DNA from 3 places in the Lysinibacillus sp. NPDC056959 genome. Region 3 is predicted to be linked to each of the others. Evidence: riboswitches for the same ligand, from Rfam matches in the RefSeq annotation. Region 3 holds a riboswitch; each other region holds the start of a gene.

Region 1 (10,660 bases), on a different contig from region 3:
AAAGGCTTAATGCTTGGTGGCTTAGCTGGCTTATTATTCGGAAGTCTTTTCAGTGGTATGGGTATGCTTGGTAATATTTTAGGCTTATTAATTAATGTTGCAGCCATCATGGTTATCATAATGCTAGTTGTAAAAATTGTTAATATGTTTAAAGATAAAAAGCGTAAAGAGGAAGCACAATGGCACAAATAATTAATGAACAAGATATTATAAATGCAATTTGCTTATCTCAGGCTTACTATAAAAATATTCGCCCTGAGGATGTACTTGTAGAACTAACATACGATGATGACGCAGGCTTCGGTGCAGAAGTTGAAACGAATGGTCAAGTCGAGATGTTCAATACATCAGCAATGATTGGTGCACTACGTGTATGGATTAAAGACGTCCTACATGGTGATCCATTTTCAACAGGAATCGAATTAGTCTTAGACGATGAAGAAGGCATCATTGCTAGACTATCGTAACTAAGTAAAGAATAGCAGTTCAGTAAATCTTATAGATTTATTGAACTGCTTTTTTATTTTTTCAGACGTTTTATTGCTTGTTCTTTCTTTTCTTCCTCAATTGTAAAATCGACTATTGATCTGCCGAGCATTAATAGCGTAATAAACATGACGCCTGTTCCAACGATTAAATAAATCATCGTAAATATCTTTGAAAAATTACTAGTAGGATACAATCCCGTCTCAACACTAGTTGGAATTAAACTCACTACTGCAAAATACATGGCATCAATCCAATACCATCCTTCCGTTCCTTTATAAAACATTGTCCCTGAAAGAATGATAAAAAATAATGTTGTAAACAAAGATAGAAATTGTGGACGCTTGAATGACTTCCACATGCCTACTAACAATCTTTTTGCAGATAAAATAAATGACAGCATCGCATTCTCCTTTGATCCATTTTCACTTCAGCGTTATTACAATTTTAAATTCGTTTCTTGCCATAACGTGGGGTTGATTTCCGTTTCCGGCTGGGCGCTTTGTTGCTGCCGCTACGCTTTCGCACAGTTAAAACATTCGCTGACGCTTCGCTTTCGCGCAGAGCTTCCTGGGGGCGTCGGGCCAACACGATGTTGGTCACGAAGGCGTTATCACAGGATGTGATGGTTTTAGCCTTCGTTCCTCTATCCCTAATCCCCAAGGAGTCGCCCAGCCGTATCGAAGATCAACTTATCAATATGGCATACTTTTCAACTAATGTTATCTCCAACTTTTGATAATGAGCGCCTAAACTGTACTAGATATCCATCGAAATAAAAATAACATATGCAAACGCCTAAAGGTAGAGGTTTCTATTTACAACCTCTACCTTGAATGATTTCATTTCTTTAATAGACTATTAAAATTTATAAATATTTTCGCTGCATGGCCTCGTTTTGTAGGAGCCTCGGGTGCAAATCCCCCTTCACTACCTATAATAATACCTTGCTCATATAACATAGTTATTGCATGTTTTGTTTCTTCGTCGCAAGAGGCAATATCAGAGAATGGGGCTTTCCCTTTCACAGCATAAGATTGCTTTTTCTCATATTCATAAGCACGATTAATCATTACTGCTAATTGAGCGCGAGTAACTGGCAGCCCTGGGCTAAACGTCCCATCCGATCCCTTAATTAGCCCATATGCATACGCTGCTGCAATTTCTGACTGAGTTCCGACATCATAAATTGCAATGTCTGTAAACGGTGCCTGTTCATTCGTCGTTAAACCAAGACTTCTAACAAGCATCGAAGCGGCCTGTGCACGAGTAACAAATTGATCAGGTTTAAACGTACCATCTGGATACCCGTTCATAATACCCAATTCAGCTGCCTTCAATATAAACTCCTTTGCCCAATTCTTTTCTATATCAGTAAAGCTTAAATTTCTTCCCGTAGTAAAAGTAACTGTTGGACTTTGAACACTTTCATTCCCAGCCGCATCAACCGCTTTAATTGCTACCGTATATGCTGTATTCGCTATTAAATTATCCAACGTTATAGCGTTTATTGCAGCATCTTGTGTAAATGTTAGCTTACCGTTTACATATACTTTGTAACTAGTGACACCTACATTATCCTTTGCTTCCTGCCAGCTTATTTTTACCGTTGTACTATCCATCATGTTTGCTTGGATCGTTTTTGATACATCCCATAACGTACTTGTTTTAATCGCTGGTAAAAACGCCTCGTTCGCTACTGCTAAATAGCCTGCTTCACTTAAATGAATATTATCAGGGTTTGGTAAATAGCTTGGAACATCTTTTGCTACAATATTGTATGTCGGTACAAAAATGGCACTCGCTTTTTCAGCAGTTGTTTTTATCGTTGCATTCATAACTTTTAATAGCATTTTAAATTGTTGCTGTACATCCTCACTATAGTAAGGAAAAGAATTATAATAGCCCATCACATAAATTTGAGCATTCGGATTAAGCTTCTTAATTTCTTCTAATATAGCAGCAATATTTTTTATTGCTCCCTGGGAAGCTTTTAGCATCATTGCTGCATTAATGCCTGTTGTCTGAGACTCTTCTAAAATAGGTATTAAATCATTGGCACCAACGGTTAGTGTAATAATTTCAGCCTCTTTAATAGATGTGTGAACCTTTACCTTCTCACTTGGATAACCGAATCCTACCACTGACTTTTCCACATTATTTTGTATATCCTTTAATACATCACTCGTTGTATAGCCTGAATTGGCAAAACCCTTATTATAAGAAGTAATTAAACCATCTTGCTGTAAAGCTTGTGCAACAAAATCCGTGTAACCTAACCCGATCATACCAATCTCATTCATACCATGTGCTAAGGAATCACCCAGTGCTACATAATCTGCTTGAACTACCCAACTTGGCGCTATGTAGTCTCTTTGTTCCTCCGCATTTACACCTATTGGTACTACTAATTGACATACCAGAATGCTAGCCGCTAAAAATCGAAATTTCTTTGATAATTGCACACCCTCACTCCTCCAAATTTTACTAATTACTATTTTAATATACAGGAGATGGAAATGGGCTAAAAAAGCGTAATTATTTTTAATGTTCATCACCAAAAGTTATGATGCGTTTGTTAAAATGTACGCCATGTCTTCGTTCCGGCTGGCCGACTTCTTGGGGATCAGTGAACTGCGCCTATGGTGATGAACCTTTTTTATTCCAGCTGAACCTTCCCATAAATGCCGCCGCCACCAACTTCGATTGCCAATTGCCCCGTTCTTGCTAAATCAATCATCTTGGCAATTTTATGTGGCACGATTTGTTCGAGTTGTTCTAGCGTAACTCGATGCAAGATGTTCATCTCTGTACCAAATGCTTGTACTAATCGTTCCATCATTTTCGGCCCTAATCCTGGAATAAATTCTAGTGGTACTTGGTGAATAAATGGTGGTCGTGCACGTTTATCAGTTACTTGCTCTGAAAGCTCCTTTATGCGTGTTGCAACCCCTTTTATAATTTGCGTGCTTTCACAGTTTGTACAAATTGTTGCGGCGGTGCTGAGCTGCTCACCACATTTTGCACAGACGGTTTGATGATATTTACCAAGCAAAGGATTTAAACCATAATTGGCTGTTACTGCTCGACCTTGTCGCTCATGAAGCGCCATCTTTAATTCTGTAAAATTTGCATTTGATAGTCTCAATTTTTGATACTCACGTGCAATTTTCCCAAGTGAATGTGCGTCAGAATTGCTAACAAATGTATATGCTTGCAGTTCTCTAATGTTACTCACCATTTCAGTATTGGAGCTTAACCCAAGCTCTATCGCATCTATAAGCTGAGGGTCAAAAACTTCTGTTAAACTACGATGTACACCTTTACCGAACAAACTTTTAAATGGTGTGAAGACATGGGCAGGAATAAAAAGACCGCCTAATTCATGAACCTTTTGCTGCAATGTTAGCCCATCAGAATAAATTCGCTGAGAGCTTAAATGGATATTTTTCATATGATTAGACATCCAGTTTGAAAATTCCCTCATAAGCGAAAGTGTTGGAAAATAAGCAAGCACATGGATGGGTCCAAGGCAATGCTGATCATATATCTCAATTTCAGAACCTGGAATAAGTGTAGTTTCTTGAAAACGAAGTCCTCCCTGTTCCAGCTCCTTCAGTTCACCCTGTTCTATCATCTTTGCCATTTCATCCATTACTTCTGGTGAATGACAATCAATAATCCCGATAATTTCTAGTCCCTTTCTTGCGCTTGAAATCTCTAAAATTCTCGCTAGCGTTAACGTTTTACTGCCAGTTATTTTAACAGCACGTCCACTTGAAGTGCGTCCAATATGAATATGTAAATCTGCATAGAAATCCTGCATCATTGTAACCCCCTATCCACTCTTTAAGTGAAATAAAAAAACCTCACATTGCTGCAAGGCATTTTATTCGTAATTATGATGGATGATTGCTGTTAGTGCTATTATTTGACTCAAAGGCACCCGAGCCTTGTGATGGCAATGTTGAAGAATCATAGGCTACTAAGGTCACCCCAATGTTCTTTTCTAGCTCATTAATCCTTTCAAGCTGTTGCTGATTTAGTTGCGCAATTTTTATCTCTTCCATTTTCATCAAATCCTTTCACGAATAAAGTTCCCTAAATAAGAAACATATATACACAGAAAATAATGACTGACTGTCAGTCATTATTCGTTGACTTTATTTCAGCTATTTTGTAACATAATAAATAAGCAGGCTAAAAGCGAGGGATTCCATGTCAAAAGAAGAGAAAATTATTCAAGCTGCAATTGAAGTTTTTCGTGAAAAAGGAATTGAAAAGACAAAGGTTTCAGATATCGTAAAAGCTGCAGGTATTGCGCAAGGGACATTTTATCTTTATTTCCCATCACGGCTTTCAGTTATGCCAGCCATTGCAAAAGTTATGGTTGAGAAAATTATTGCTGCTATAAACGATGGTATTTCAACACAGGAGCCTTTTGCAAAGCGGCTTGAAAAGTTAGTAGATATTGTTTTTTCACTAACAGAGGAATATCGAGATGTATTTGCACTTATCTATGCTGGTATTACACAAACCGAGCATATGAAAGAATGGGAAAATATATATGCTCCCTATTACGAATGGATGAATAATTTCTTATACGAGGCTCAACAAGAAGGAACGATACGTGAATCTCTAAACACTACACGTTCTTCTAAACTTATTATCGGTCTAGTAGAATCTGCTGCTGAACAAATTTACTTGTATGATGACAGTGAAGAAGAAACAATTAGACTTCAAAAGCTTGAGCTCCTCAACTTTTTACATCATGCACTCGGTTTACGTCACGCCTAAGTGACGTTCTCTTTTACACTTAAAATGACTGATTGTCAGTCATAATCATGGATAAATGAAAGGAATAACTATGCAAAAAGATTGGATTTATGTTGGATTAACTAGTTTGTTTGAATTGTTTTGGATATTTGGTTTTAATGTTGCCGGTGCTTGGTGGCATTGGATTATTATTGTGTCCTTAATTGCGTTGGATTTTCATTTCTTATCGAAGGCTTGTGAAAACCTACCTACTGGCACAGTTTATGCGACTTTTGCAGGGGTCGGTGCAATTGGTACTACATTAATGGACATTTTTATTTTCGATGTTGAGTTTAATACGATAAAAGGAATTTTCATGTTTATTTTAGTATTAGGTGTTATTGGTCTTAATTTAGCTGATAACCCTTCAAAAGATTATGATGAAAAGAAAGGAGCTAATGCATAATGGGCTGGTTACTTGTTTTATTAGCCGCAATTTCAGAAATTATCGGTGTTGTAGGTTTACGCTTTTATAGTCAGAACAAAACTATACGTAATTTATTAATATATGTGGGCGGCTTTGGTATGTCCTTTGTGCTTTTATATACCTCCTTTAACTATCTACAGTTAAGCATTGCCTATGTAGTGTGGATTGGTATTGGTACAGTTGGGGCTGTTCTCGTGAATATTATATTCTTCGGTGAATCTAAAAACCTGACTCGAATTATTAGTATCATCGCCATTATCATTGGTGTGGCAGGCTTAAAAGCAGTATCTTAATTTGTCTTCAATTCTAAGTAAGTAAATGTGTCCTAAAGCTTATGGCCCTTTGGCAAAGCGAGGGGTTGATTTCCGTTCCGACTAGGTGCTTTGTTGCTGCCGCTTCGCTTTCGCACAGTTAAAACATTTGTTGCTGCCGCTTCGCTTTCGCACAGTTAAAACATTTGTTGCTGCCGCTTCGCTTTCGCACAGTTAAAACATTTGCCGCTGACGCTTCGCTTTCGCGCAGAGCAGAGCTTCCTGGGGGCGTCGGGCCAACAGATGTTTTTTGCGCGAAAGCGTAATGCTAACGTAGCGACAGCGGCACGATGTTGGTCACGAAGGCGTTATCACAGGATGTGATGCTCTTAGCCTTCGTTCCACTATCGCTGATCCCCAAGGAGTCGTCCAATCGAAACGAAGATCAACCACAATTTATAGAGATAAAAAGAAACCTCAGCATTGTTTATTTGTGCGAAAGCGTAGCGACAGCAACAACAAATTTTTCACTTTTCTATATACATTTTTACTTTCAAATCTCTCCATAACAATATGTATCAATCATTTAACTTCCTTCGTGAATTGCTCTGGGATATAGGTTAAATATGGCTTACCTGTCAGTGGATGTGTTTGAATATCGGCATAAACCCCAAATACATCTTGTAATAATGTCGGTGTAAGTACTTCTTCTGGCGTGCCAAAACAAACAATTCGACCTTGCTGTAAAACATAAATTTGATCGCAATACATAGCCGCAATGTTTAAATCGTGGATTGCAGCAACAACTGTTAATTGTAAGGTTTGAATTAGATCCATAAGCTGCAATTGATGCTGAATATCTAGATGATTTGTTGGCTCATCTAAAATAAGCACTTGTGCTTGCTGAGCAAGGGCACGGGCAACCATCACACGCTTTTTTTCGCCACCCGAAAGAGAGCTATAGCTACGTTTCTCTAAATGAGCGATACCCGTTTGCTTCAGTGCATCCTTTACGATTTGAAAATCTTTCTCTTGATCAAACTCCAATAGTTTTTTATGGGGTGTTCTCCCCATACTCACTAAATCATGCACTGTAAAATCAAATAAGACCGGTGTTTCTTGACTCACAACTGCTAGATTTTTAGCTATGTTTTTACTCGATTGCTTTAGAATATCTTGTTCATTTAATAACACTGTTCCACTTTCTGGTTTTAATAAACGGTACATATTCTTTAATAGCGTTGACTTCCCACTACCATTAGGACCGATCAACCCAACAAATTGCTTGTCCTTTATTTGAACATTTACTTCATGTAATATGCGTTCATCGGAAATGGAGAATGATATTTGTTTCGCTTCTAATGTCATATTTTTTTAATCTCCTTCACCGAAAGAATAATTGTTACGACGTAGCAGCCAAATGAAAAATGGGCCTCCGCAAAAAGCCGTGATAATTCCTATCGGCATTTCCTCAGGGGCAATTAATATTCGAGCAAGTGCATCTGCCCAAACTAAGAAGATCCCCCCTAATAATGCGCTAATCGGTATGACATACTTATGATTTGAACCTACAATTAGCCGTACAATATGTGGAATGATTAAACCAACAAATCCAATTGAGCCACTTACAGCAACCAGCACACCCGTTAATAACGATACTAATAAAATAAGCTGTATTCGAAATTGTTGTAAGTTAACCCCTAATGTAACTGCGGCTTCTTCTCCAAGAAGTAATAAATTTAAGCTGCGATAGTTGAGCCATAACAAGGCAAATACTGCAATAAAAATGACTGCAGGAATTACAAGAATACTCCATTTCGCACCTGCTAGGCTTCCTAGCATCCAAAACATGACTGCCTTCATTCCCCCCTCTTGCTTCGACAACATTAAGATAAAATTTGAAATAGCAGATAAAATAAATGACACCGCCATCCCTGAAAGCAAAAGTCGAAAGACGGATACTCTACCGCCAACATGCGATAAGAAGAAAACTAACCCCATTGCTGTGAGAGAGCCTAAAAAAGCCGATACGGAAAGAGCATAAACGCCCAGAAATGAAAAGGCACCTAAAATGATGACAGCTGTGGCACCAACCGTCGCTCCAGAAGAAATCCCTAAAATATATGGTTCTGCAATTGAATTACGAACGAGCGCCTGAATAGCTGCTCCTGCAATTGCCAAGCCTGCTCCGACGATAGCAGCGAGTAATACACGCGGAGCCCTTATTTGCCAAATGATAATTTCCTGTGAGCGACTCCAATCTTGTTCGATTGAGCTTTGAATAATAGGGATTTTAGAAAGGATAACCTTCCATACATAAAGTGGCGTAACGGAAACCGATCCAACCATAATTGCAATTGTCATTGAAATAATAAGTAGTAGAAGAAGGGTCATTGAAAGTAACATAAATTTTCTATTCATCTTTTTATTAACTCCTAATCATTAAACATTAATTTCATCTAGCCGTAATTGTAGCTGATACTCTGCTACTATTTGCAGTACGAAGATAAATGAAAGAAAAAAGGGTATTCCATGCAAATGCGCATGGAAATACCCTAGAATCAATTATGCCTGGCATAATCGCGTCTTTCAGCGTGTATTTGGACACCTGCTGAAAGAAATTAAACAAAGTTAGATTTTCTTCTACTATTGTCCGTAATCGCTTTCATCCTCGTGGGCATTACAGGAATAACTAAATGGCAGGTCTCCTGGCTTCGAATCAATGTACCTATGATTGCCTTCCCATTCTAGAACAGTGGCTAAATCATCATAGAACTCCTCGTTACAGTTGCGGGACAGCGTCGGATTTGCACCGATTTCCCTTTTAAGTGACACATTGTACAAGATGTCACACCATTAGTATCGAATGATTTAAAATTATGACAATTCTATCATATATTTCAATAGTTAGTCTATACTATCAATCATTTATCAAGTTAAGAAACACCTTTATGTTAACCTAAAATAATAATAAAATTGACACAAAAACTTTATTTTTTTACACTATTATTATCAACATTACTTTTTAGGGGTGACATAATGACAACCGTTGTGGAACATACACATCAAAAATTAAGAACAGTAGATATTGCATACATTGGACTATTTTCAACATTAATGATGATAGGAGCTAATATTACGTCCATTGTACCTTTCATGGTTGTTGGCGGAGTACCGATCACATTACAAACGTTTTTTGCTATTTTAGCGGGACTTATTCTCGGTAGTAGAAAAGGGGCACTCGCTTGTACTGTTTATATGTGCATCGGTTTAGCAGGCGCACCTGTATTTGCACGATTCAGCGGAGGCTTTGGACAAATTTTAAGTCCTACATTTGGTTTCATTGTCTCGTTTATATTAGCAGCATTTGTCGCAGGGCTTATTGTAGAACGCATTGGAACGAAGAAAAGCTATGTAGTTGCTGCATTAGTTGCAACTGCTATTAATTATTTATTAGGGACAAATTGGATGTACTTTGCCTATAAGCTATGGGCTAGTGCGCCTGATGCTTTCACGTATAAAATAGCATGGCTTTGGATGATGCCTCCTTTGCCAAAGGATATTATTTTAGCTATATTCGCGGGTATTTTTGCATACCGTCTTCAAAAGGTATTAAAAATAATTCCAATCAAATAAAGGTTCATCACCAAAACGTAGGTTGATTTCCGTTCCGACTTATATATAAGGCAAAGAGTGTCGGGGCTTTAACCTCTATCATAAACTAAACAAATATTTTAAAACCTAAAAATGTCCCATCAGTATTTTACATACTAATGGGACATTCTATTGTTAAACGTATGTTTTCATCCAGTTTAAGAAGTTATCAATAACTACATCTAGGAATTTGATAGTACCCTCATCTGTTAAATTGCCTTCAGCATCAAATTTAGTGTGTACTGCGCCAATATAAACATCATTACCACTAAGTAATGGTGAATTTACTCCAGGTGAGAATAAAATATCTCTTAAGTGTAATTGTGCTTTAACAGTACCTAAGTTACCCATTGATGCACCCATCATGAATGATGGCTTGCCAATCATTACTTTATCAACGCGAGATAACCAATCGATGGCGTTAACCATAACACCTGGCACTGTACCATTATATTCTGGAGTCAGCCAAAGAACGGCATCCGCCTCTTTTACTTTTGCTTTAAAATCTAATACTGTTTGCGGTGCTTCATTTTCGATATCTTGGTTATACATTGGTAGGTCTTTTAAGCTTAATACTTCAAGATCCAATTCCTCCGCATAACGCTTTTGAATAAATTTCGCTAACTGCAGATTATAAGATTCTTTACGGATACTACCTACGATTGCTACTACTTTCACAATATTTCCTCCTAAATGTGCATTAAATTTATTTTTTGTAAAGCACTTTTATTTTATACCGACCTAATAATAGGTTGCAAATTCCTCAACTGGTTTACGATAACCACGCAAGCGGCGACTACTTTCTTTTTCCTTACCAATTGTAATCATTAGCGCAATTTCTTGTGTTTCCGGGACATTAAAAAGGGCTCTCATTTGTTGGTGATCAAAGCCGATCATTGGACATGTATCCCATCCACGATTTTTGGCTGCCAACATAAATAACATAGCTGAAAGTGAAGCGTTACGAATAGCCTCCTCTTTCTTAAACTCCTCGCCGCGCTCATTATAAAATTTTGTATTTTCTTCA
Region 2 (10,660 bases), on a different contig from region 3:
ATTCATTTAAAGAAGAAGTGTATGAAGCCCTTGCAGAGACAGTAGACTACAAGGCTATTTATGAGAAAAAACGTTTCGATACGAAAGGTCAGTATATGGAACAGGACGATTTTGTCATGGGAACGCCTGGCGAATTCCCAATTATCGTATCGGAAAATAATATGAACTACGCTGTTAATTTAAACGATGGCGCCATGACAGGTATTTTCCTCGATCAACGTGAAGTGAGACTTGCCATTCGTGAACGTTATGCGGAAGGTAAAAATATGCTAAATACGTTCTCCTATACGGGGGCATTTTCTGTCGCAGCGGCACTTGGAGGAGCAGTAAAAACAACAAGTGTAGATGTTGCAAAGCGTAGTTTAGCCAAAACAATTGAGCAATTTAGCGTTAATAGTATTGACTACGAATCACAGGACATTAAAGTAATGGATGTCTTTAACTATTTTAAATATGCTCAGCGCCACAATTTAAAATTTGACCTTGTAGTTTTAGATCCACCAAGCTTTGCACGTACGAAGGAAAGAACGTTCTCAACTGCGAAAGACTACCCTAAATTACTAGTAGATACAATCGCTATTACGGAGAAAAACGGTATCATCGTTGCCTCAACGAACAATGCAAGCTTCGGGATGAAAAAATTCAAGAGCTTTATTGACCAAGCATTTAAAGAAACTAAAACAGCCTATAAAATTGTTGAAGAATTTAGCTTACCAAAGGATTTCCGTGCCACACGTGAATATCCAGAATTCAATTACTTAAAAGTTGTTTTCATTCAAAAACTTAACTAAATGAAATTAGACAGAATCACTCCCAAATGATTCTGTCTTTTTGTTTGGCAGAAAAATATAGATAAACCCTCTTGCTACATTGCTAGAATTCTCAGAATGTTATAAAATATCATTTACAAATTATTGATATATCGTTAAATAATGGGGTTAATTTTTGTTCCAACTGGGTGCTTTCCTGGGGCATATATCAAATAGTACAAGACGGAAAATAAAGGAAGGAAACTTAAAAAGGAGTGATTTAGACTGGAATTTTTAAAAATGAAATCATTCATTATGACAATGACTTCAGTTACTTTTGGATTAATTTGTACAACTTATTTTATTAATTCAACATCTAATGTTTTAGCACTTAATATCATTTCATATTTTTGGCCATTAATATTTCTATTAGGAATCGGTTTCGGATTATTTATTTTAAAAAATTATAAAACAAATAGTTTATTTGACAACTTAATGTCCATCTTTGTTATTTGCTTATGTGTTTCCTCTTTCGGTTTCTATTTATTTTTCTTATTCCTTGCTAAAATTTTGGGTTCTTAAATAACACCAAATATCGATAAACGGAGATGATTAAATGGGATATGTTCATGAAAAATTAATGATTACTACAGAAAGACTCGTTCTTAGATTATTTGAAACAACTGATGCAAAAACGGTTGCAAAGCTTTGCAATAACTATAATATATACAAAAGCACGATGTACCTACCTTATCCATATAGTTTAGATGATGCATTATCATGGATGGAACATCATTACGATAATTTTACGAAGGATATTTCGTACGAGTTTGCAGTTACAGATAAGAAAACCGGCGAATTATATGGAGCCATTGCATTATCGAATAATAAACGTTTTAAGCAAGGTGAAATCGCCTATTGGATTGGCGAGGAGCATTGGGGAAAAGGCTATGCCACGGAGGCGGCGCAGTCGATTCTTCAATTCGCTTTTGAAGAAAAGAAATTGCATAAAGTATTTGCTCGATATTTTTCAACGAACCCCGCTTCTGGAAAAGTAATGGACAAGATCGGCATGAAACAAGAAGGAATTTTAAAGGACCACATCATTAAAGACGGAAAATATGAGGATTTGGTGTATTACGGAATAATTAATGAATAGCTAAAAAGTATTTCAATCATCTATTTCCTTCCTCAAGATAAAAAAGGTTTTTCCCTCCCTATAAAAAGGTGGCTTAAGAAGTATTTCCACTTCTTAAGCCACCAATATTTTTCTTATAGATAGTCTACAAACCAATCTCTAATATATTCTAGTCGATTAATTCGTAACGTTGGTTTTCCGCTCCTTGAAAGTTCGTGATTGGCTTCAGGGAAGCGTACAAGTTTCGTTTCTTTTTTACGATGTTTTAAGGCGATAAACAATTGCTCTGCTTGTTCAATCGGACAGCGATAGTCTTTTTCACTGTGTAAAATTAACAATGGCGTCTCCACATTGTCCACATACTTAAGTGGGGAATGTTGCCATAGCTTCTCTATATCGTCTAGTCCCGCTTGAATCTGCCAGTCATTGAAGTAATAGCCGATATCACTTACGCCGTAAAAGCTAATCCAGTTAGAAATGCTACGTTGCGTAACAGCTGCTTTAAATCGATTTGTCTGTCCAACAATCCAGTTTGTCATGAAGCCCCCATAGCTTCCACCTGTAACGCCGAGACGCTTTTGGTCAATAAAATCATATTGCTCCAATGCATAATCAACAGCAGCCATTAGATCATTATAATCATTGCCGCCATAATCACCACGTACTGCATCCACAAATTTTTGACCATAACCATGACTTCCTCGAGGATTCGTATATAGAACCGCAAAGCCTTTTGCAGCAAGGATTTGGAATTCGTTAAAATAAGAGTTAGCATACATTGCGTGCGGACCACCATGGATTTCAAGAATAAGTGGATATTTCTCCCCTTCTTCACATCCAATAGGCTTCATCATCCAGCCGTTTACTTTCCAGCCATCTGCCCCTTCAAATTCAATTGCTTCTGGAACAGATAATGCTCGTGTCTTTAAAAATTCTTCATTAACTGTAGTAAGCTGTTCCTTTTCACCGGTATTTAAATTTACGTAAAATAGATCCCCAGGGTTTGTAGTCGTACTGATTGCGACTACCGCTCTATCATTTTTAGCATCAAGCGAAAAACCATATACATATTGATCATCATGAATAGCTGGATACAATTCTCCCGATAGATTGCCAAAATAAATTGTTGTATTTCCGTGATCTGTCAATTGGAAGTAAAAGCTTTTATTATCCTCTAACCATTGAAGGCGTGGAGGAACAACACCTTGAAGGAAATCACCGATAGCAAAATCACCGACAGGCGCGTCAAATTCACTCGTAACACATGTCTGATTATCATTGTCCAAATCATAAATCCATAGCTTTGGTTGTGTTGCATTTTCAAATTCTCTTTCGTTTCCAACATAAGCTATGAAGCGGCTGTTCGGAGACCATGAAGTTTGGTAAAACACCCCTGACCCATCTGTTAGCTTGCGACCATGTTTCGTTTCTAAATCCAATAAATAAATATCACTTATGAATGAAAAGTCTAGATCCTCTGTTAAGTCCGCAATGTACGAAAGATATTTTCCATCCGGAGACCATGTACCAAGCTGTAAATTATGTTTCCCTTCCGTCAGTAGCTCTAATTCTCCTGATGCAAGATGAACGATCGCAATTTGATAAAATTGCTCCATATCCATAAATCCAGCTCCATCTGATTTATGTTTCATCTTATCTATTACAAGTGGTTTTAGCTCTTTGTCTTCCTTTTGATTGTTCTCAACTTTATCATCAATGTTTTCATCTTTACCAAGCTGTACAGAGAAGGCAATTTTCTCTCCACAAGGAGACCAAGTAGGCGATGTCGCACCGTTTTTACAATTCGTAACTTGTTTCGCTTCCCCGCCTGTTTTTGAAAGAACAAAAATTTGTGGTTTGCCATTTCTCGATGACACAAACGCGATTTTACTGCCATCCGGAGACCAAACAGGTGAATGCGTTTTATCTTCCCCAAATGTCCATTGTTGCGTTTTTTTATCATCCAAATTTATGTAAAATAAATTAGACACATAGTCCTTTTTCTTCTCATCAATATGAGTCTGTACATACACCACTTCTGTTCCATCAGGTGATACTTGTGGATCCGCCACTGATTTTAATTCATATAGATCTTCTGGTTTTATCCCTTGTTTCAATGTCATAATTTCCTTATCCCCTTTGTGTGAAAATTTGGTTACTTAGTACAATATTTCGATACACTAAGTATTATTCCTCCTTTTCGGAGAAATTGTTTTTTTATTCTAAAGATAATTTTATAGTTGAAAGAATTAGAACGGGTGAATTGCGAATTACTTTTAATATTTATATTTGAGAGTTTGTAAATCAGAAGTTCTGGTATATGACCTCAATAATTATACAAATAATAAGGTTTTATAGGATTTGAATTTAAATATATAAATTTTGATTAAAAAGAAAGGACACCTTCTGATAAAGTTTGTGTTACTGCAAAATAACCAATTAGAAAGAAGAGCCTTTATGTTTATATAATGTAATCAAGTTGTTTTATCGCTAGTTTTAGAAATATAACTTCAAGAAATTGATATCACATAATGCCAACAATGTTTTTAGAAGAAAAACAGGTACACGGCCATTAACAAAGAAATAGGATATAGAAAATAAAATAATCAATGAATCCAAGAAAAAAAGAAATCGAATGAACATCGATTTCTTTTTTCTTTGGATACCCACTAGTTTTGCATCTACATTCTGGTTATTCTAACTTTTTGAATTCTATACTCAAAAAATCTTTTTATTTATTAGGGAATATGACGTCCAATTTAACAGTTGATGTGGAGGTCATTCCAGTTATTGAAACTTTTACTGAAGACCATGCTCTTGGACTACCATCTCCGCCCCCAAACATATTCCATCCAAATCCAGTAATATAATTAAAACTATTTGACTTTGGATTTTTTGTAGGAAGGCTAGTACCGAGTGCAGAACCAGAATGAGCGTTAACTGTTCTATTTGATAATACATACATTTGGTGACTTGTAGTCCAACCACCATATACTTTTTTTAATTTAATCTCTGTGTTATTTGATCTTAAACTATATTCGCCGTATAATCTAGCAGTGATTCCAGATTCAGTTGTTATACCCCACCAACATCAAAAGGAGTAATATTTAGAGAGTTTTGATTTTCTATAGGAATAAAAACATCATAACCGAAAACTACTGACTCATCGTCATATTCCAAAAATTTAACCTGCTGCTTATTTTCTAAAATGATTGGATCTAAAAATTTAGTTTCTCCCGTTTCATCGTTAGTAATACTAACTTTAACTTGAGCATCATCTAATAACTTAGTGTTTGATAAATCATCTCTTGCATAACTAGTACCTATTGACAAAAATCCGAAAAGAGACAGTACAAAAATAGTAGTAAAGATTTTTTTGAACATATTATTATCATCCTTTCTTTGATTTTCTATATTATTAACACACTTTTGTCGAAAAAGGATGAATTTTCTGATAATTTTTATTTTTAACTGAAAATAAATTTGTATACTAGATATCCTATAAATAATACTACTATCAATAGCAATGTATCTTTCCAACCCATACCAGCTAAATTCCCACCAATTCCTCTATTTACTCCATCGTTTAGAGAACCAGTAGGATTATTTTTTAATTCACTTTGTCTTATACGTTCTCTTTTTTCTTCTGGTGTTTCCTTTTGCTTTGAATCCATGTGGCAAACACTTCCCCAAAAATTATTTTTGTCTATAGAAAGAAATATGCTTAATTAGGTTATTTGGAATATACACGAAAACAAAGTTTTATCCTCATTCTTAAGTAATTTCTCTTTTACAGTTTACTAAATTTTAATATTGCAAATCTCATCTTTAGAAAGCCACTATTCTAATCATTCCTATCACGTTTTAAACTTCAAATAATCAAAATCACAATTAACTCCATAAATATTATACTTTTCTAAATAAGATAATTCGACAAAGAGTACTCAATTCCCTTGAATACACCAGGGGAAATAAATCACCTTAGGAGATCAAATAATGAAGAAGACAGAATCACATAACGTTTTCTCAACAACCATATCATGACATAGTTAAATCGTCATTATTATTTCTGAAAAATCAGAAAACGAAACATACAAGCCTTGTTATGATTTTTTCCTAAACGGTCCTTCTGCAATACATGGTCTGAAATGATAAAGTTATCTAATGCTATGTAGAACACATAACACTATCTCTCTAAATCCAAACAACTTAACAAAAATTTTTGTAAATCGAGAAGATGGGACAATATTAGCCAAAACTAAAAAACGCAAGAAATCAATTTTTTAAATGATGATTTCTTGCGCTTTTATGATTTAAAATAATTTATTTCGTAAGTCCTTGCCTCTTTTTAAGGTAAATTGATATGCCAATGAAATCCACTTCTTGCTTCTTATCCTCACATATAGCGGCTTATCAGACGCACCTAGTAAAGCACCCAATCAGTACGTAAGTCGAACCCACATTATGATAATGAGTCAGTTTAAATCTTTCCAATAATCAGCAGAATTTGTTCTGCGATAAAATTTATAAAAGGGTTCATTCGGACGAGCATGTTTCTGATAGAGCTCAATGATTTGCTTTAAAAAGCCTTCAATAAGCTCTACCCCTACCTTTTTCGCAAAGAGTGTCCCGGCTTTTGCATTCGCTCCCATCGGCACTGCTCCTAAATAGACATCAAAGCTATCCTTTTGATAAACAAGCCCAATATCATCATACACCGCATTATAACAAGCAGAGGCACAGCCATTGACGTTTACACGTAATCTTGTAGGGACAGTGATTCCTTTTAATGAATGATATAGCTTTTCTGTAATTGGTGCTGCCTCCATTTTGTCACCATCACAAAAATCACACGCTTTCATCGCTACAATCGGACCTTGCTTTGCCACATAAAGGCCAGCGTCTTCTAGCTCCTCAATCGTCTTTTCAATTTCTACTGTTGGGATAGATAATAATATGCTGTAAGAGGCAGAGTATTTTATGGCACCCTTTTCCCCTACAACCTTTGCTATTGTTTGGAATTGTGCAGGGGTATAATGTTTATTAATAATGCCTGGGCTTACGGCAAGGCGAGTAAAATCCCCATTATTGTTTAAGTTTTCGAAGGTTTTGTCCGGTATATTCGAACGGAATGCATTCATAAATACTTCTCCTTATGAAAAAGGAGCTAGCCAATTGCTAGCCCCCCATTTATTGGATACTTAAAAACTCTCAGGATAGAAGCCTTTCGCCAAAATTTGAATGGCTTCTGCAGCACGTACCCCTTCAGATGCAGCAGAAAGTGGTAGAATCACAAAGCGTTCGTTTTTGACTGCTTCCATTTCCTTCAAGGCTGGATCATTTTTTAAGAAGTTTATTTTTGCTTCCGCTGTTGTTTCTCCGTAATCTATGACAACTACGACCGCTGGATTACGTTCTACTGTTTCTTCTTTGGACACCGTAGTCCAACCCGATTCCACATCACCAAAAATATTTTTACCGCCGGCCATCGTAACAAGTTCATTCATAATGTTTTGTCCTGCAGTGAAGATCTCTTTATCACCACTATCAAACACTAAAACAGGCAGTTCTTCTCCATTTTGCGGTAGTTTTGCACGGACATCCTCTACATCCTTTGTCATTTTTTCAATTAGTGCTTCTCCACGATCTTCAACACGGAAAATTTTTGCGATATTTCGAATATCTGTGAAAATATCGTCTAAAGTTGGTTTCGTCATGATTGAGGCTGTATGTAAATAAGTGTGAATGCCTAATGTTTCAAGCTCTTTTTGTGTTCCAACACCTTTCTCTCCAAAGGCGCTTTTCCAACCACCTAATAAAAAATCTGCTTCTGCATCAATAACCTGCTCCTTTGTAGGATACTGTTTTGCTAACACAGGCACTTTATCATAGGCCGCTTGTAGGGGCTCATAAATTTTGTCATCTAAGTACGCCGTCCCTACCATTGAATCTTCTAGCTCTAAAGCTAACATAATTTCTGTCACGTGCTGATTTAAGCTAATCGCTTTTTTTGGGGCTTCCTTATATACTTGAGTTGTTCCATTATTTTCAATCGTTATGTCTGACTTTTCAGCTTGTGAAGGCTCTACCTTCTCACTTTGTGTAGCAGATTCTAGTTTGTCCTTTTCACTACATGCACCCAATATAGCTACCAATGCGATCGCAAAGACTAGCCATAAGCTATTCCATTTCTTCATATCCTCTTCTCCTTTGATGTTAAATATATAGAAAGAAATCGTTTAGACTCCTATGCTACCAGATAGCGATTCTAGAAAAGGGCATAAAAAAACCCCCTTGTTTCCAAGAGGTTAGCATAGCAAAAGAAAGGTTTTTCAACCTATTCACTATCCCCATCCTCGTGGATTCAGTAATACATACATATTGGCAGGTATCCTGGCTTAGGTTCATCATCTATACGCCTTCCCATAGCGTGGCTACAGTGGCATCTTGTATAGACTCCCCATTTACAGTTGCGGGACAGCATCGGATTTACACCGATTTCCCTTTTAAGCAAATAACAAAGGTCATTTACACCAATACGTCGTTTTTATTTTGTTGTATATATTGATTGACTAGTAGATTCGCAATCATACATATATTAACACTATTGCGACATAAACACTATATGAAATATTTTTTATACCAATTCTGTTACAATGTTGTTAAATGAATGAATAGAAACGAGGATCTTTTTATGCATGTAACAATTGGAGTACTTGCTCACGTGGATGCCGGTAAAACAACATTTTCTGAGCAGTTACTATTTCATACAAACAGTATTCAAGCTCGTGGACGAGTGGATCACCAGGACACATTTCTAGATAATCATGAGTTGGAGCGTCAGCGAGGCATTACGATTTTTGCGGAGCAAGGCCGCATGACGTTTGGGGATGATACATATACGTTGATCGATACACCAGGGCACGTCGATTTCTCTCCAGAGATGGAGCGTGCCATTCGGGTTATGGATTATGCCATTATTATTGTTAGTGCTGTCGAAGGAATACAAGGTCATACTGAAACAGTGTGGCAACTTTTACGCCAATATCATGTTCCAACCTTCTTTTTTATTAACAAAATTGATCGTGAAGGAGCAGATGTTGAAGCTGTAATGGCTGCGCTTCAAAAGGATTGCTCTGCAGATGTTTTATTCGTAGACGAACCGCTCCGTTCCGACTATGTTTCAAACGACATAATGGAGCGGCTTGCTGAACGTGATGAACAACTTCTCGATGCTTTTCTCAATGAAACATTGGATAGCTCTAGCTGCCTTACTCATTTATCTCGGATGATTAAACAGGAAAAGGCCTTTCTATGTTTTACTGGGTCTGCCTTAAAAGATAGTGGAATAAAGGAATTCCTAACACAGCTCCCCCTCCTTACAGAGACACAATTTAATAACAACGCTCCGTTTCAAGGTGAGGTGTTTAAAATTCGTCATGATGGACATCAACGCTTAACTTTTATCAAATCTTTGCAAGGAACGTTACATGTCCGTGATGAACTTTCATTTGGAGACGTGACTGAAAAAGTGACGGAGATTCGACTATACAATGGCAACCGGTATGAAACTACTCAAAAGATAGAGGCTGGGGAGATTTTCGCAGTAAAAGGGATTAGTCAAGCAAACATCGGCGATATTATTGGTTCTTCGAATAATTCTCAGCCCTTTGAGTTAGTACCGACTTTACAGGCAAAAGTACATTATGAAGGCACTCAGCATATAAAGGACGTGTTAAAAACTTTCCGTATTCTTGAAGCAGAAGAACCTTCATTACGTGTGCTATGGCATGAAAAATTCCAAGAAATTCATGTTCATATTATGGGTGTCATCCAACTCGAGGTTCTTATCGAAGTGCTTCATGAACGGTTCTCGCTAGACATTTCATTTAGCGAACCACAGATTTTGTATATGGAAACGATTACCACAACGGTAACAGGTTACGGTCATTTCGAGCCATTAAAGCATTACGCAGAAGTCCATTTATTGATGGAGCCAAATACACGCGGCACCGGCAATACATTTGTCAATGCATGCCACGCCGATGATTTATCAGTTGGACATCAACGACTCATTGAAAAACATTTATTCGAGCGCGATCATCATGGGCTGTTAACCAGTTTTCCCGTTACAGATATTCGCTTCACGCTCTTAACAGGACGCGCACATAATAAACATACTGAAGGTGGCGATTTCCGTGAAGCAACATTCCGTGCATTACGGCAAGGGCTCGAACAAGCAGAAAATATATTACTAGAGCCGTACTACCGCTTTAAACTTAAAGCTCCTAGTGATTTCATCGGCCGCATGATGACGGACATTCAGCAAGCTGCTGGTACATTTGACGCACCAATCATAACTGAACATGACGCGATTGTAACCGGCCGGGCCCCTGTCTCAACATTTATGAGCTACAGTACAACCTTTGCCGCCTACACCAATGGGAAAGGCGTACTTTCCCTACAATTTGATGGCTACGATACATGTCACAATACAGAAGAAATTATTGCGCAAATAAGCTACGATAAGAACGCCGATCCCGACTATACATCCTCTAGTATTTTTTGCGCAAAAGGCAAGGGCTACTCCGTTCCATGGCACGAAGCACAAGCAGCAATGCATTGTATTGACTAAATTCATAAAAACAGGACATGATTTGTTAGATCAATGTCCTGTTTTCTTATGTTTCATGAAGAGTTACTATACTTTTGTGAGTAATCTTGCTTCGCGCGGGTATTTACCTTCCTTCCGCGGGTATTTGCCTTTCTTCCG
Region 3 (10,660 bases):
TTTTTAGGCTGTAAAGAATTTTTAAAATGAAACACCTAATTATACCTTGTCATAATGCTTCCATAAGCTTTTTGGCCAATATGAGTTAAAAGATTATGCAAAGATAATACAATACGCAAAAAATCCCTCTCACAATTTTATGTGAAAGGGTTTCTTATCATAGTAAACAATAATCCTGCAATTGCTTACGTTTTTCAGTTGTTAACCCAAACTCTTGCTCTAAAAAAGCTGCCTTAGAGCCATATCGGTTATCCATTTCATCAAATGCTGCTTGTAAATAGTCTTCACGGGCAGACATTAACGCATAAAATTGCTGTAATTCTTGATCGCTATAATCTTGCTGAATTGTTAGAGCCATTCGTTCGACTAAGGGACGTAAATGTACATTTGTATCTAAATAATCCTCCATGATCGTTTCCTCAGGGACATCTAAAGCAAGTAAAATAAGCGCACTGCCAATACCTGTTCGGTCCTTCCCGACTGCACAATGATGAACTAGCCCTAAATTTTCAGGTTGTTGAATCGTTGCTATTAACTCTTTGAACGAGGCATTATTAAAAGGCATTTGTGCATAAAATTCTCGAAACATCTCCGTGCTTACAACCTTATAAAAATCTTTCCCACCAGCGTTTGTGGGCATCTCAAAAGCATGATTTCCTTTTGCTGGTATTTGAATATAATTGGCATATGGGAATATCGGATTAGGATTATTTTGAGCCTCATGGTTGTCTCGATAATCAAAAATTGTTTTCACACCTAGCGTTTCAAAGCGCTCTTTATCTGATTTCGTCATTTTACCAAGTGCTGCTGAGCGATAAATCAAACCATTCTTAACAGCACGCCCATCTCTCGACTTATAACCACCCATATCCCGAAAATTATAAACTGCCTCAAACGGAATAATATTCATATCAAACTGTTTCACTGACTGCACCCCTCCCTGTTAGAAAGCATACTTATCTCTATTTTATAGAACAATTCGATATAATACCAATTTTCACACTAGTGGATGTCATACACTTCTTAGACCAACGAGAGATTTATTGGGGGTGTTTCTCTATTGAGGCAGAGCAGTTATCCACTTCATTCTTTCTCTTTCTAACCCATGCGGAACAGTTATCCACTTTACCCGTTCTCTTTTCCACCCAAGCAGAGCAGTTATCCACTTTACCCGTTCTCTTTTCCACCCAAGCGGAGCAGTTATCCACTTTACTCGTTCTCTTTCCCACCTAAGCGGAGCAGTTATCCACTTCACCCGTTCTCTTTCCCACCCAAGCCGAGCAGTTATCCACTTTACCCGTTCTCTTTTCCACCCAAGCCGAGCAGTTATCCACTTTACCCGTTCTCTCTTCCACCCAAGCCGAGCAGTTATCCACTTGATTCTTTCTCTTTCTAACCCAAGCGGAACAGTTATCCTTTTTATCCATAAAAAAAAGCTGCCCTTGATAAAGGACAGCTCAAAACACTATTTTTCAATATCAATTATTTAAATAACTCAGGGTATACTGCTTTTGCGATTAACTCAACAGCTTCGCCAATACGCGGACCTGGACGACTTGAAATATCAGTATCTATATAATAAACCGCTTTATTTTGAATAGCAGTGATTGAATTCCATCCACCACGTGAAAGAATTTCTTCCGTTGTGTTTTTCATGTCTACTGTTGTTAAAATAACAGCTGGGTTTTTCGCAATGACATCTTCCTCAGATACCTTTGCCCAGCTTTCAAGGTCAGCAAAAACGTTGTTAACGTTTGCAGCATTTAAAATCTCTTGTTGGAATGTACCAGAACCAGCTGTATAGATGTCTGGCTTTGGACTAATTTCTAAATAGATATTTTTTGGTTCTTTCACATCTTTAACTTTCGCTTGGACATCTGCAATTTTAGCTTTAATATCTTCATTTAACTTTTCGCCTTTATCTTTGATGCCCATAACCGTTGCGACTTGTTCGATATCCCCATAAACATCATCAAATGATTTAGCTGACTGAATGGCAAACACTTTAATACCCGCATCTTCGAGACCTTTTAAGGCATTTAAATTTTCTTCATCGCCTCCAGTTGTATAGGCAATAACTACGTCTGGCTTTAACGCTAAAATACGCTCGCTATTGAATATTGTAGAAGTAGAAACACGCTCAATTTTTTGCGCTTCTTCTGGATACGTATCATACTCTGTTGCACCTACGATTTTATCGCCAACGCCTAGCGCAAATAAAATCTCTGTATTACTCGGTTGTAATGAAACAATAGTTTTAGGTACTGCATTAAACTCAACTTCTACACCACGGTCATCCTTAACTTTATAGCTAGTAGTTTTCTCAACTTGTTGATCTTCTTTAGAAACAGCATCTTTATTTGTATCCTCTTTCGTGCCACAGCCAACTAATACAAGTGCCAACATCAACACAGAAAGCCATTGTAGCTTAAACATTTTCTTCATTTCATTAACTCTCCTTTTTCTTTTTCATCGGGTATGACTTACTAATAAACGGTATTTCAGCAATACCAGCATGCTGATTCATATAGACAGCCATTACAAAAAATACATTGGTTAGCAATCCTAAATAATCAAAGAGAATAGCTGGTACTTCGCGTTCTTCAGATACTTTGTGCAAAACACGGTATGATTTTTTCGCTTCACTACGACATAAATGTAATGCAGAAGCTGCATCTGTTCCTTGAGGTAATACAAAGTTTTGTATTTCCTCTTTAACATGACTAACATAGAAATCATAGCGATCACTAAGCCGAGTCAAATCATCTTCGGTTACAGCTAATTTACCTCGAACCGAGCCATTTACATGGTAAGCCATTGGCAAAATGGCTAGTAAATCATCTGCTACTACCTCTACCGTTTCTTTTTTAACCGCCGCCAATGCTACACCAATATGTGTTGTTAGGCTATCCGTTCGAATTTCAAAATCTACTGTAGATGCCTTTTCACGCATAAATGGATAACAAGAATAACGTGCATCTTTTTTCAAATATAAATCCCCGCTTTCCTTCATGAAAAATTCTTCCCTTAATAACACCTCGGCTTACACCAGGTGAATTATAAGCGCATAAAAAAAACGTTGTTCCCACTCCTAAGGAAACAACGAAAAATAGCATAAATAGTGTCGCATAAATACGACATAGCCTATGTATTTGCCGCATATTCTCCTAGATTCCGAAGAGTTATCTATACGTTCAAACAAAGGTCGGTCTCCTGGCTTGTACAGCTCACTACGTTCATAAAAAACCTTCCCATCGGATAATTCGACAGTGGTATATCTTTACGACTTCTGTACTTACAGTTGCGGAAACAGCTCCGGTTTTTCACCGAATTCCCGATTATGCTATAGTTTAGCACCTTTATTCTGCAAGAATTATTCACTTGTTATGCAGTTTATCATAGATTGATAGGAAAAAATAGCTGTGGAATTTTAGAATAAACAACGATGGATAAAAATCATGCAGGTATTACCGTATGCACGCGGATATATTCACTGCCCCATTGGGTATTCATCCTGCTCGTGCAAATATTTATTATGCCTCATAAATTAAAGCATTTAATTTTTTCATACGTTATAAAAACTATTTCTCATAATGAAAGAATTTGCAACAAATAGTCATTAACTTTTATCGGATGGCATTTTTATATTTCTTTTTGGATTTAACATCTTTCTCTTCCTCAATTAAACGCTGTGCAATTTTTAGTAGTTTGGGGTCATTTGTTGCATCGAATAGCTTTTTAAAGGATACAATAATATCATAGCGTATTAATGTCGGGTGCTTTTCGTCTAAGCATGTTTGATATCTTTTAGCCAAATATGATACGACTAAATCTCTTTGTACCTGCCCCGCTAAGCCTATTTTCCAAATTGCCTGTAAAGTATGCCTCACAGTGACTGTTTCTTCATCATACGTTACTGCCCAAATCTTTAAGAAGTCCTCTAATACTCTTTCTTCAGGATCGCTTTTTGCTGCCAGTGCGCATAAAAATTGTGCAGCACTTGCACGTATATGTCCATTTTTGTATGTAAGAGTTTGAACTAGTTGTTCCCAAACTGAATAGGTCCAATCAACTGGTTCCTGCATAATTTTCATTAATTCTTCGTATGATTTGTATTGAATATCACGGTCACGCTCTGTTAAATTACTAAAAAGTTGCAAAATCTCTTTTTCCATGATTCATCCCTACCTTTATTGTTTCAGAACGTAAAAAATAGTGTACTTGTAAGTGTTATCTCATTTACCATCATGCTTTACTTTGCTACTACAAAATAAAAGTCTCATATAATTGTAATTTCAGAGCAAAATCCCCGATCGTATATTTCAAAATTATCAGAAATGACATTCATTATGCAAGAATCTTTTCTTTTAGCTATATGAAGATAGAGGAATACTCGTTAGGATTATCATTGGAGTTATCTCACTTATTAGCCTTCGATTGAGTCCAAGCAAAATACGTAATAACAAAAAATTGAAGCTAATTCTTTTTTCGGCTGTATTATCATTTTTATAACTGGGGCTATAGTTGTAAAAATATCTACCTATGTAAATTTATTCATTACAAAAGTTATTTTACTCATTATTGACCGAGTAGTCGAGCCTAAATTAATGAATAACATTATATGTTTGCCTAATAGGTTTAATCGTAGAATCTTAACTATAGTTTAAACAGTTGATAATTTCCAGTACCGCCAAATAATGAAAAAAAGGTTATCTTTGTAATTCTCTTACAAAGATAACCTTTTCGCTATTTAAATCGTCTATATAATAGTACGGCTTATTAAATACGACCGAAGCCTACTAAATATTGATTCCACCAATCAAGTGATTCAATGACAACACCTTTATTTTGAGCATCAATCATTGTGTTGTTCCCTAAGTAAATACCTACATGCGCTATACCTGAACCATAGCTGAAGAATACTAGGTCACCTACACGTGCTTCACTTGCTGAAATACGTTGTGTTGCTAAATATTGTTGTGATGCTGTACGTGGTAAAGATACGCCTGCTTGTTTGTAAGACCATTGTACAAGACCTGAACAGTCAAATCCTGTCGATGGGTTACTACCGCCCCAAACATAGCTACGACCTAGGAATTGTTTCGCAACTGAAATAGCATCACCTGAAGATGCAGTGCCTGCTCCTGAACCAACAACCACATTTTGTGAAGATTTTTCATTGTTAGCTTTGCCACTATTATTAGCATTGCTATTGCTATTGCTATTATCGTTAGTGTTAGTGTTAGTGTTTGTTGCTTGTACAACTGGAGTAGCTGCTTGAAGTGCACGTAAACGAGCTGCCTCTTCCTCTGCTGCTTTACGTTCTGCTTCTAAACGCTCTTCTTCTTGCTTCGTTGCAATTTGTGCTTTTAATGCAAGAGATTTTGCTTCATTTTCAGCTTTTTTCACTTCCATTTCGCTTTCCTTCTGTTGAAGCTCTTGGAATTGCTTTTGAAGCTCTTTTTGTTTTTCATCTAATGTTGTTTTTTGTTTCTCTAAGCTAGCCTTATCTGCTTCTTGTTGATCTACTAATTCTTGGTCAGCATCCATTAATGTTTTTACCGCTACGACACGGTCCATTAAATCTGCAAAACTTTTTGATTCAAGAACAGCGTTTAAATAAATACCTACAGTATTATCTTGAGCTTGATATGCAGCCATACGGTCACTTAAAATCGCTGAACGTTGCTCAATACGTTTTTTAGTGTCTACAATATTTGCATCAACTTCTTTAATGTCCGCCTGTACTTTGTTAAATACTTTTACTTTTTCATCGATCTCTTTTTGTAGGTTTTTTAGCTCTTCGTGTAGCTTTTTAACCTCTGTATCTATTTTAGCTTTCTTATCAATCATTTGTTGAGATGTTTCTTCTGCGTGCACTTGAGTTGGTTGAACTGTATTAAATAATAAGCCGCCCGCTAATGCTAATGCTAGCACCATCGACTTACGCCATTTATTGCGCTTACCCACGTTATTCTTTCCCTTCACTAGTCAATTTCGTTCGTAGAATTTTAATGTACTCATTGGAACGATTTCTTTTATTTTTTCTTATATTTTATTAGCCTTTTAAAGTTTAGCACTATTAGCATAACTTTTATACTATTTCGCGCCTTTTTAATGGTTTAGTAAAACTCGCAACATTCTTGTAATATTTACGTAAATCCCGATAAATTCTACAAAATTACGTTTTATTCTACATATCAACGTTTTTGACTACTTTACCCTTAGTCCTACTCTCTGTTTTGTAATGTTTTTGTAATATTTCTAGAAAACATTTTTAACATAAAAAAAGGTAAGGGAACATTTTCCCCTACCTACAAATAATGTGTAACCATAAACAAAGATTGATTTCTCTCCAAGTTGGCGCTTCTATTGCTTCATGGCACGAAGCGCTTGGATAGAAAGCCGTACTAACAGAATGGCACATAGAAATAATCCTAAGTATGCTGCTGTATTTAAATAGATCGCATACGTGTCATGAATAAATTGTGAAATGGCTAAAAGTGCTACAGAAATAATGCCAAAGGTAATACCAACGAGAAGTAAGACGAAACGGGAAAACAGATTGGTAATAAAACGAGCATTATCCTCATCTGAAAAAACATCGTGATGTAAGATAATTTTCCCACTTTCTACACGTTGAATAAGCTGGTCGACTCGTCTTGGCATTTTGCGCAATGTCGGAATAAGCATGGATAATTCTTCTTGTAAACGTTCCTTTGTTGCCATCGGTTCTTTAAATGGCTTCAGGAAGGATGCCCGCATATATGTGGATGAAAAATCTTTCGCTTCCGTAAAAATATCAAAGCTTGGGTCAATTACCCGTAGTGTGCCATCCAGTGTTACTAAGGAACGCAGTGCTAAACCTACTGCAGGATAGAAAGCAAGACCAAAATCACGAACCACTGTAAATAACGCATGTATCAATTCCTCTGTTGGAATCCGATCCACGTAAGAGATTTTCAAGAGGATTTGATCTATGGCTTGCTCCATCTTTGCACGGTCTGCATGGCCCGAATTTTCAACCAATAGTGTTAAGCCATCATATAAAACACTTGCATCATTTAGCTGAATTCCCATTAAAAATAGCTTTAAGCCCTCTTGCTGTGTAGCTCCCAAACGGCCAACCGCTCCAAAATCAAGCAGTATCGGTGTGCCATCCGTCTCATCAATATGAATATTCCCCGGATGTGGATCTGCATGGAAAATACCAGAAAGAAGCATCTGCTCAAAGAAGGAATATAAAACAGTCCGTGCAAACTGCTTACGATCACTTTCAAATTGGTTAAATTCAGCTATAGCATTTGCAACACTTTTTCCTCGTACATATTCCATGACAATAATATTTTCATTACAATATTCTGTATAGATTTTAGGGATCCGCACCTTATAATCGCTTTTGGCAAGTGCCTTTGTCACCTGCAATGTATTTCGAACCTCAATATCTAAATGGATTTCCTCGCGTAATCCATCTGCAAATCCTTTTGCAAGTTCTCGAAAACCAAGTGACTCAGCCCATGTAGACTTGTTCGAAAGCCAATTAGCGAATTCCTCCAAAATGTCGAGATCGTCTCGCATAATCCCCTTCACTTCTGGACGCAGTAGCTTTACCACGACTTCATCAAAATTTTTCAATCGCGCCTTATGTACTTGTCCAATGGATGCTGCCGCAATAGGCTCCATTTGAAAGTTTGCAAATATTTCATTCATAGGCTTTGGAAGTGAATCTTCTAAAATTTGTGTTACCTGTTCTGGTGGTAAAGGCTTCACACTATCTTGTAGCCTCTCTAACTCGGCAATAAAGATAGGAGAAAATAGTTCCTTACGAGTAGAAAGTACTTGACCAAATTTAATAAATATCCCACCACATTGTTCCAAAGTTACTCTTAAAGCAATGGCAAGCTCTTTTTCATTTTCACGTTGTCTTGCGTATTTAATCGTTTGAACAACGCCATTTGTCACTGCTATTTTCAAAACATGACGCAAGCGCTTTTGTTGTCGCCAGTAGCTTCGAAGGCGCATGAATAAATTTTTTTGCCCATTACGATGATCTGTAGCCCTCATACCGCTTGGATCGAAAAGCTCAAAAACGAGATAGAGCAACATCGAAATTAGTAGCATGCTACCAATCCAAATAAGTGTGCTGACCTCTGTCACTGTTTGCATCATCGGTTCGTATAAAAAATCTGTATGACGTAAATACGTATACCAATAAACGAAGGACGTTAGCGTCACACTAATGACTACAGAAAGAACCCTACGTATGAAATTAATATTTGAACCAATTAATCGGCCACTGACAAAATAAATAAGTCCTGATACAACAATGATTTGGATTAAAAATTTCAAAAAAATCAACAGCGTCACCTCCGATACCACTTCCTAATACCGCTAGTATAACAAATGTAAGGCTCATCATCCTTACGCAGTGGTCACTTCCCTCCCTTAGAAGGCTCTGATTTCCGCTACGTGCTACTCGCTTTGTCGCTGACGCTTCGCTTTCGCGCAGAGCAAGGCTTCCTGCAGGAGTCGAGTAGCCCTTCGCTACAATCAGTTAAAATCATCATATTTTACTGATATCCCCAACTTTTAGTGATAAGCAAATCCGGTTACTTAATTTCTTTTACTAAGTTTATCCCCAAAATTTTGTCTATTTGTTTACTTCTTTAGTATTTATCCACGTACAATGATTTTTACTCAGTAATTTTTGTTGATAAAATACCCAAATGGGTATATAATCCACTTAAATCAATATTTATCCACAGTTTTATTCATTATCGACACAAGAAAAGTCTTGGTTTATCCACAACATACCCCGTTATGTATATTACAAGAAAAGGATGTGCTTACTCATGAGTAAAAAATTTTTAGTTATCGGCGGTGTCGCAGGCGGTGCCTCGACCGCTGCACGTATTCGTCGCCTCGATGAACAGGCTGAGATTATAATGTTTGAAAAAGGACCGAACGTTTCATTTTCAAATTGCTCTTTACCATTTCATCTTAGTGGAATCGTTGATAACAGCGACAAATTAATCTTAATGACACCTCAAGCCTTTCAAATAAAATACAAGATTGAAGCACGTGTTAATCAAGAAGTTTTACATATTAACCGAAAAGATAAAAGCATTACTGTAAAGAATTTAACTACTGACACTGAGTATGAAGAAAGCTACGATACATTAGTGTTATCTCCTGGCGCGAGTCCAATTGTTCCAAACTTGGACGGCGTTCATTCTTCACACGTTTTTACGGTTCGTAACGTCGTGGATATTAACCGTTTAAACAGTTATATCCAAAGCGATGACATACAGGATATCGCTGTTATCGGTGGCGGATTTATAGGCGTGGAGGTTGCAGAAAATTTACGACTTGCCGGTTTTAATGTCTCACTCGTTGAGTTTAGTCAACAAATCATGACGCCATTTGACTATGATATGGCACAAATATTACACAAAGAAATGATGGATAAAGGAATTAATGTCATCGTCAATGACGGCCTAGCTAAGGTTACGGCAGATTATGTAGAATTGAATTCCGGTAAACAATTGAAAGCACAGGCTGTTGTATTAGCTATCGGCGTTCGTCCCGAAATCTCTTTAGCGAAAGAAGCCGGACTGGCAATAGGTGAGCTTGGCGGCATTCAAGTTGATGCTAATTACGCAACATCTGATCCTTCTATATACGCTGTGGGCGATGCTATAGAAGTATTCCATCAGCTAACTCATAAACAAACTCGCCTGGCACTAGCAGGCCCAGCGCAACGACAAGCACGAGCAGCAGCTAACCATATGTACAATATACCTCAACAAAACAAAGGAGTTATCGGCTCTTCAAGCGTGCAAATTTTCGATTACACGTGTGCCACAACGGGCTTAAATGAAAAAACAGCGCTCGCACATGGCTTCCAAGCCAAAAGCGTGTACTTGATCGCCCCAGACAAAGTTGGTTTAATGCCAAATAGTAACCCACTTCATTTTAAACTTGTTTACGAAGTGCCGACCGGGAAGATTCTCGGTGCGCAAGCGATTGGAAAAGGCAATGCTGACAAACGCATCGACGTTATTGCAACTATGATAACAATGAAAGGCACATTAGAAGACTTAAAAGAGCTAGAGCTATCATATTCTCCAATGTTTAGCACCGCACGCGACGTTGTTAATTTAGCTGCACTCGTTGCTCAAAACCAGTTATATGGTCATTATAAACAAGTAAAAGTTGACGAAGTTAGAGATCTCGTTGAAAATAACGCCTATTTCTTAGATGTCCGCGAAAGAAATGAATTCGAGGCAGGTCATCTCATTCATGCGCATAATATTCCGTTAAGTGAGCTCCGCGAACGTTTGGATGAGATTCCACAAGATAGACCCGTTTATGTACATTGCCGATCTGGCCAGCGAAGTTACAATGCTGTAATGACCCTCCAGAACAATGGCTTCTCTAATGTCTTTAATGTCGCTGGATCCTTCCTCGGTATTTGCTTGTATGAATATTTCACTGATGCAACAACTAACAGAGATAAAATTGTCACGGCCTACAATTTTAAATAACACGAAAGGGATGCCGCTAGTTAGCAGCATCCCCTTTCATTTAATTAGTAGAAAGTACTTTCTCCCAATTTATTGTGCCATTTTTAACTTGTTCCCGTTTTTCTTTATTCATA

The links. Region 3 has a riboswitch for cobalamin ahead of ACFTQ7_RS11185 (hypothetical protein). Riboswitches for the same ligand answer to the same signal wherever they lie in the genome.
Region 1: another riboswitch for cobalamin. It lies ahead of ACFTQ7_RS19275 (FecCD family ABC transporter permease); the one in region 3 lies ahead of ACFTQ7_RS11185 (hypothetical protein).
Region 2: another riboswitch for cobalamin. It lies ahead of ACFTQ7_RS09415 (ABC transporter substrate-binding protein); the one in region 3 lies ahead of ACFTQ7_RS11185 (hypothetical protein).

What each region holds. Positions count from the first base shown of each region.
Region 1 covers NZ_JBHURE010000021.1:46,464-57,123, forward strand. Annotated here, with positions in the region: gene ACFTQ7_RS19225 (hypothetical protein) at 1-192, shown strand, start outside; gene ACFTQ7_RS19230 (DUF2653 family protein) at 180-467, shown strand; gene ACFTQ7_RS19235 (ion channel) at 521-889, opposite strand; gene ACFTQ7_RS19240 (S-layer homology domain-containing protein) at 1,329-2,951, opposite strand; gene ACFTQ7_RS19245 (endonuclease Q family protein) at 3,146-4,312, opposite strand; gene ACFTQ7_RS19250 (hypothetical protein) at 4,386-4,556, opposite strand; gene ACFTQ7_RS19255 (TetR/AcrR family transcriptional regulator) at 4,705-5,283, shown strand; gene ACFTQ7_RS19260 (DMT family transporter) at 5,354-5,707, shown strand; gene ACFTQ7_RS19265 (DMT family transporter) at 5,707-6,021, shown strand; gene ACFTQ7_RS19270 (heme ABC transporter ATP-binding protein) at 6,562-7,347, opposite strand; gene ACFTQ7_RS19275 (FecCD family ABC transporter permease) at 7,354-8,400, opposite strand; cobalamin riboswitch at 8,661-8,852, opposite strand; gene ACFTQ7_RS19280 (biotin transporter BioY) at 9,019-9,615, shown strand; gene ACFTQ7_RS19285 (NADPH-dependent FMN reductase) at 9,769-10,311, opposite strand; gene ACFTQ7_RS19290 (nitroreductase family protein) at 10,375-10,660, opposite strand, start outside.
Region 2 covers NZ_JBHURE010000006.1:40,411-51,070, reverse strand. Annotated here, with positions in the region: gene ACFTQ7_RS09445 (class I SAM-dependent rRNA methyltransferase) at 1-791, shown strand, start outside; gene ACFTQ7_RS09440 (GNAT family N-acetyltransferase) at 1,366-1,908, shown strand; gene ACFTQ7_RS09435 (S9 family peptidase) at 2,022-4,010, opposite strand; gene ACFTQ7_RS09430 (hypothetical protein) at 4,963-5,271, opposite strand; gene ACFTQ7_RS09425 (DUF6366 family protein) at 5,355-5,561, opposite strand; gene ACFTQ7_RS09420 (precorrin-3B methylase) at 6,363-7,028, opposite strand; gene ACFTQ7_RS09415 (ABC transporter substrate-binding protein) at 7,089-8,084, opposite strand; cobalamin riboswitch at 8,254-8,440, opposite strand; gene ACFTQ7_RS09410 (GTP-binding protein) at 8,582-10,522, shown strand.
Region 3 covers NZ_JBHURE010000007.1:141,633-152,292, reverse strand. Annotated here, with positions in the region: gene ACFTQ7_RS11195 (tyrosine-protein phosphatase) at 158-925, opposite strand; gene ACFTQ7_RS11190 (ABC transporter substrate-binding protein) at 1,483-2,445, opposite strand; gene ACFTQ7_RS11185 (hypothetical protein) at 2,450-2,989, opposite strand; cobalamin riboswitch at 3,187-3,376, opposite strand; gene ACFTQ7_RS11180 (hypothetical protein) at 3,627-4,175, opposite strand; gene ACFTQ7_RS11175 (C40 family peptidase) at 4,780-5,970, opposite strand; gene ACFTQ7_RS11170 (ABC1 kinase family protein) at 6,370-8,358, opposite strand; gene ACFTQ7_RS11165 (FAD-dependent oxidoreductase) at 8,853-10,547, shown strand; gene ACFTQ7_RS11160 (c-type cytochrome) at 10,588-10,660, opposite strand, start outside.